One region of the Bacillus pfraonensis genome, then DNA from elsewhere that is predicted to be linked to it. Evidence: riboswitches for the same ligand, from Rfam matches in the RefSeq annotation. Region 1 holds a riboswitch; the other holds the start of a gene.
The links. Region 1 has a riboswitch for S-adenosylmethionine ahead of KFD70_RS18340 (peptide ABC transporter substrate-binding protein). Riboswitches for the same ligand answer to the same signal wherever they lie in the genome.
Positions count from the first base shown of each region.

Region 2: it holds a riboswitch for S-adenosylmethionine, as region 1 does, so the genes downstream of both, KFD70_RS20070 (sugar ABC transporter substrate-binding protein) here and KFD70_RS18340 (peptide ABC transporter substrate-binding protein) in region 1, are expected to answer to the same signal.

Region 1 is NZ_JAHCDO010000018.1:65,946-69,329, forward strand. It holds gene proC (pyrroline-5-carboxylate reductase) at 1-11, shown strand, start outside; gene KFD70_RS18335 (aldo/keto reductase) at 13-846, shown strand; SAM riboswitch class I at 1,005-1,109, shown strand; gene KFD70_RS18340 (peptide ABC transporter substrate-binding protein) at 1,246-2,886, shown strand; gene KFD70_RS18345 (YhgE/Pip domain-containing protein) at 2,953-3,384, opposite strand, start outside.
Region 2 is NZ_JAHCDO010000021.1:40,330-43,713, forward strand. It holds gene KFD70_RS20060 (SDR family oxidoreductase) at 1-91, opposite strand, end outside; gene KFD70_RS20065 (NCS2 family permease) at 323-1,624, shown strand; SAM riboswitch class I at 1,714-1,818, shown strand; gene KFD70_RS20070 (sugar ABC transporter substrate-binding protein) at 1,907-3,022, shown strand; gene KFD70_RS20075 (sugar ABC transporter ATP-binding protein) at 3,019-3,384, shown strand, end outside.

The DNA.
Region 1 (3,384 bases):
GGGGGAATTAATATGACAGTAACAAGCTTACAAGATTGCACAACATTACATAACGGTGTAAAAATGCCTTGGTTTGGTTTAGGCGTTTTTAAAGTTGAAGATGGTACACAGGTAATTGATTCTGTAAAAACAGCTATTAAAAACGGATACCGCAGCATCGATACAGCTGCAGTGTATAAAAATGAAGATGGCGTTGGACAGGCAATTCGTGAATGTGGAGTTCCCCGTGAAGAATTATTCATCACATCAAAAGTATGGAACAGTGATCAAGGCTATGAATCAACATTACAAGCCTTCGAAACAACATTACAAAAATTAGGCTTGGAATACTTAGATCTATACTTAGTACACTGGCCTGTAAAAGGAAAATATACAGAGACATGGAAGGCATTAGAGAAACTTTATAAAGACGGCCGTGTTCGTGCTATCGGCGTTAGCAATTTCCAAATCCATCACTTACAAGATATTCTAGAAATCGCTGAAATTAAACCGATGATTAATCAAGTTGAATATCATCCACGCTTAACACAAGAAGAACTTCACTCTTTCTGTAGAGATCATACTATTCAACTAGAAGCTTGGTCACCATTAATGCAAGGTCAATTACTCGACCATCCAGTATTGCAAGAAATTTCTACAAAATATAACAAATCAACAGCACAAGTCATTTTACGCTGGGATTTACAAAATGAAGTTGTAACAATTCCTAAATCAATTAAAGAACACCGTATTATCGAAAATGCAAACATCTTTGATTTTGAATTGAGTGCAGATGATATGAAAGCAATTCAGTCATTAAATGAAAATCACCGCGTCGGTCCAGACCCTGACAATTTCGACTTTTAAAAAGAAGCGTCACTACAAATATTTGCAGTGACGCTTCTTTTAATTAAAAAACTGAAAATTTAAACTATATTTCATTTTATTGACAGTTCATTCACCTAGGTGTAATATTTTGAATAATCAAAGAAACAAAAAATTAATATAAATCATTATGTTTACTCATTGTATCAAGAGAGGTGGAGGGACTGGCCCTTTGAAACCTCGGCAACAGGTTCACTTTGAATACTGTGCCACTTCCTGCAAGCATTATGCTTGAAAGATAGAATGAGGGACTTCGTTTATATACAGGTACGTGCCTTGTAAACAAAACTCCCTCTTTCTCGATAAGAAAAGAGGGAGTTTTTCTTTCCCTCACAAATTGTTCATCAACTAATAACCAAACAATTTAGGGAGGAATTTTACATGAAAAAGAAATTTGTACCTGCTGTCGCATCTGTTTTAGGAGCAAGTCTTTTATTAACAGGTTGCGGTAGCTATAAAGACGAAGCAAGTGAAGCAAAAGCAAAGGATAAAGCCCCTGATAAACAAGTATTGAACTTGGCCACTGGTACAGAAATCCGTACAATGGATACTGCTCGCGCCACAGATACTGACTCTGGCCAAGTAATGAGAAACGTATTTGAAGGTTTATATAACCTCGGTGAAGGAAACAAGCCTGTTCCTGGTGTAGCAAAGTCTCATGCGGTTAATCCTGATAAAACAAAATATACGTTCCATTTACGAGATTCAAAATGGTCAAACGGTACTCCTGTGACAGCAAAAGATTTTGTCTTTGCTTGGCAACGTGCCGTTGATCCAGCGACTGCTTCTGAATACGCATTTCTATTCTTTGATATAAAAAATGCGAAAAAGATTAATAATAAAGAACTTCCGGCTGACCAGCTCGGTGTAAAAGCAATCGATGACCACACCTTTGAAGTTGAATTAGAGCGCCCTGTTCCCTACTTTATTAGTTTAACGGCATTTCCAACATTCTTACCAATTAATGAAGCATTCTTCAAATCACAAGGTGATAAATATGCTTTAGAAGATAACACGATTCTTTATAATGGTGCCTTTACATTAAGTGATTGGAAACATGAACAAAGCTTTAAGTTCAAGAAGAATACCAACTATTGGGATAAGGATAATGTGAAACTTGAAGAAATTAATTTTAATGTCGTCAAGGATCATTCAACAGCTGTTAATTTATATGAATCAAAACAAATTGATCGACTTACTTTAACATCTGATCTTGTTGATAAATATCGCAAAGATAGTAACTTTAAAGAACGACCAGATGTCGGGGTACAATTTGTACGTATGAACCAGAAAAATAAAACGTTACAAAATATAAATGTTCGTCAAGCAATCGATAAATCGATAGATAAGAAAGCATTTGTAAATGTGCTTTTAAATGATGGCTCTCTACCCTCCTATTCTCTAGTGCCAAAAAATTTCGCCAAAGGGCCAAATGGAAAAGACTTCCGTGAAGAGAATGGTAATTTAACAAAAGAAAACACAAAAGAAGCGCAACAGTTTTGGAAACAAGCAAAACAAGAATTAGGATCTGACAAAATTTCAATTGAATTATTAACAAGTGATGGCGATCTACCTAGAAAAACAGGTGAATATTTAAAAGAACAACTAGAGAAAAATTTAGAAGGATTAACAGTAAATGTTAAGCCTCAACCACGTAAACAACAAGTCACATTATTACTACAAGGAAATTATGAGATTGCTATTGACGGATGGAGCCCGGATTTTGCCGATCCAATTACATTCTTAGAGTTATTTACAACTGATAACTCATACAACTTAGATCACTATTCTAACAAAGAATTTGATAATCTAATCCAAAAAGTTAAAACCGACTTAGCTGGTGATGAAAAAGCACGTTGGGAAGCTTTAAAACAAGCAGAAAAAATCTTATTTAAAGATGCCGTTATCTCTCCTCTTTATCAAAATGGAACAACATACTTAGAGCGTTCTTATGTCAAAGGCGTAGTTGAAGTTGATTTTGCAGGGCCACTTAACTTCAAATGGGCGAAAGTTGAGAAGTAAACAGCCCGTGTAAAATGTCATTTTCATAAAAAGAAAAAGGAATCCTTCAACAGGACTCCTTTTTCTTTATGCTTCTTTTATTACATGTCTCTTTCTTTTTACTATTACTGATATCCCTACAGCAACTAGCGATACCATTTGAGTAATAATAATTATAAATAATAGAAAGATAACATTCTCTTTTAAGTTTCCGCCACCAAATACTATTGCGAAATAACCCTTTGCGGCATATGTTGCGGGAAATAATTCACCGATTGTTTGATATGTTTTTGATAACATAGCATACGGTACCATCACACCAGAACTTACAAGTTGTAAAGAAAGCGAAATAATATTAAAGAGCATGCCTGCATTTCCAAATAAGGTAATAAACATTTGTGTTAATGATAGGAAGGAAAAGAAGACAATTGCTTGGAATATCCATACATTCCATACCGTTTCTTGCACTTCAAGTTGAAATGCTTTCATTAAACCAATTGTAATGCATGCAAGTAGGAT
Region 2 (3,384 bases), on a different contig from region 1:
ACTTCGGAAGAGGGTCCATCATCGATTCTATTCCTGGTTGTTTATTTTGGTGTTGCGGTGGCAACGTTAAAAACTTTTTTTGTTCTGTCATGTATCTTTCAGCTCCTTCTCATTTCTCTTTCTTATGATGTACACAATAATGAAAAGTACTTATACGTGAAAAGCCGAAATATAGAAGCAATCTTACGATTAATATTCGAAATTAAGACATAAAATATGAATTGTTATAAACTTTTTATGCAAAACTCTTGCAATACAGTTAAAAAACGAATATTATATATAACTGTTGTGACAATTATTCGTGAACAGAAAGGATGTTTATATGTTTAACCTTTCAAAACATAAAACTTCTATTAAAACTGAAATTATGGCAGGTATCATTACCTTCTTAACAATGGCATATATTATTGTCGTAAATCCTATCATCCTTGGTGATGCAGGTGTTCCATTTGAACAAGCATTTACAGCGACAATTATTGCAGCTGTTGTCGGAACATTATTTATGGCAATCTTCACAAACTTACCAATTGCAATTGCACCGGGTATGGGGCTTAACGCTTATTTCTCTTACTCTGTTGTAAAAGCGCATGAAGGCATGACATTTACAATTGCATTCTCTGCTGTATTCGTAGCAGGCATGATTTTAATTTTGTTATCATTCACATCATTCCGTACAAAACTAATGGAAGCTATTCCTGAAAACTTAAAACATGCAATTACTGCTGGGATTGGCTTATTTATTGCTTTTATCGGTTTACGTATGACAGGAATTGTAGTGAAACATGACTCAAACTTAGTTGGCCTTGGAGACCTTCACTCTGCTCCAGTACTACTTGCATTAGCTGGTCTTGGAATCACACTTATTCTTATGTCTTTAAACATAAACGGCGCATTATTCTTCGGTATGTTATTAACAGGAATTATCGCTTATTTCACAGGACAGTTAACATTCTCAAACGGCATTACATCAATGCCTGGATTACCAGAAGGAATTATTGTTTCTAACCCAATTACAGCTGTTTCTGATGTCATTAATTACGGACTATACGGCGTAGTATTCTCGTTCTTCCTTGTTACGCTATTCGATACAACAGGTACACTACTTGGTGTTGCACAGCAAGGTGGATTTATGAAAGATGGCAAACTGCCGAAATCAGGACGCGCTCTTTTATCTGATTCTTTCTCAGCAACGATCGGTTCTATGTTCGGAACAACACCATCAACAGCGTACATTGAATCATCTGCAGGTGTTGCAGCTGGTGGACGTACTGGTTTAACAACAATTACAGTTGCTGCATTATTTGCGGTTGCTGCATTCTTCGGTCCTCTAGTAGGCGCTGTTTCTGGCGTATCAGCAATTACATCTCCATCATTAATTATTGTTGGTAGCTTAATGATGGGCTCTGTACGTCACATCGATTGGGATACATTCGACGAAGCATTCCCTGCATTCTTAGTAATCTTAAGCATGCCACTTACATCAAGTATCGCAACAGGTATTGCACTTGGATTCATTTCATATCCACTTATGAAAATGGCAAAAGGACAATTCCGCGCTGTACATCCACTTGTATACGTATTTGGTATTTTGTTTGCTTATCAGTTGATTTTCTTACCGCATTAAAATTCCTCGTAATGAGGAATTTTTTTTATGAAAAGTGTTTGACAACATTATATAAATGTGGAATAATTCGAACTAGTTGAATATTTGATGTCTTATCAAGAGCAGGTGGAGGGATGAGCCCTACGAAGCCCGGCAACCGACCCATAATGGGCACGGTGCTAATTCTTACAACACATTGTGTTGAAAGATAAGAGTAACGTGATAAGACGTCTTTTCTCTTTGAAAAGGCGTTTTTTATTTCCTCTCCTCCCCTCTCTTCTTACATTCAGGAGGGATTTTTTTATGAAGAAATTATGTTCCATCTTATTAATCATTCTCTTGTTCACATTAACAGCTTGTACAAATGAACAAGATGCTGTTTCTTCACAGAAACAACAAACCGTAAAAAAAGAAACGACCTCTTCACAAAGTAATTCACAGACAGAAATTCCAAAACAAGTGCAAAAACCGTTAAAAGTTGCTTTAATTATGCAAATGTCTATCGGAACATTCTCCTCCCAATATATTGAGGGGGTAAAAAAGCAAATTGAACAATTTGGTGGTAGCGTACAAGTATACAATTCCGACAATGACTTAGCGAAAATGGCAGCAAATCTAGATACTGCGATTAATTCAAAAGTTGATGGAATTTTAATTGATCACGGTCGCTCTGAGGCACTAAAGCCAGGCGTAGAAAAAGCCTTACAAGCAAACATTCCAATAGTCGCATTTGATAATGATTTACGTTTACCTGGTGTAACCGTTATTGATCAAGATGACTATAGTCTCGCATGGAAGTCGTTAAAAACATTAGCTGAAGATTTAAATGGAAAAGGAAATATAGCTGTAGTATGGGTTGGCGGCTTTGCTCCAATGGAACGTCGCAGCGTTATCATTGATGCATTTTATAAACGTTATCCAAATATAAAAGAAGTAGCTCGATTCGGTACTGCTAGTAATAACACGCCACTAGATACACAAACACAAGTAGAAGCATTATTAAAGAAATATCCTAACAAAGGCGATTTACATGCTATTTTTGCTTCTTGGGATGAATTTGCCAAAGGGGCTGTAAAAGCACTTGAACAAGCTGGTCGCACTGATATAAAAGTATACGGCATTGATTTAAGCAACGAAGATTTACAATTAATGCAAAAAGAAAACTCACCTTGGGCTGCCACAACTGCAACTGATCCAGCTGAAGTAGGTAAAGTACAGGTACGCTTCCTGTATAAAAAAATTGCCGGCGAACATACGCCAGATATTTACTCGTTAGACCCATACATTGTAAAGAAAAATAGTTTACCTACAGAAAGTATCACTATGGAACAATTGTCTAAATACATAAGCGGCTGGGGAAATTCAAAAGATGCGTACTCACCTTGGATGAACAAATTAGAGAAGGAGAAAAAACGATGACATTCTCACTTCAAAACATCACACATTCTTATACAACTACCCCTGTGCTACAAGATGTTTCCATAGAGGTACAAAAGGGAAAAATTCATGCGTTACTTGGAATGAATGGTGCAGGAAAAAGCACCTTATTAAAAATAGCAACTGGCGAAATCCGTCCAGTTGCCGGCAAGATAAAAATTAATGAACAAACCATTTCTTTCACTTCGCCAAGAGATGCAAAAAAACATGGTATTGCTTTCGTTACACAAGAAGTAGATCACGGGCTTATTCCAAATTTGTCTGTATTAGAAAATCTACTAATCGATTATTTAGCACTAAATAGTAAAATTCTATTCTCAAAATCACAACTAACACAGCTTGCT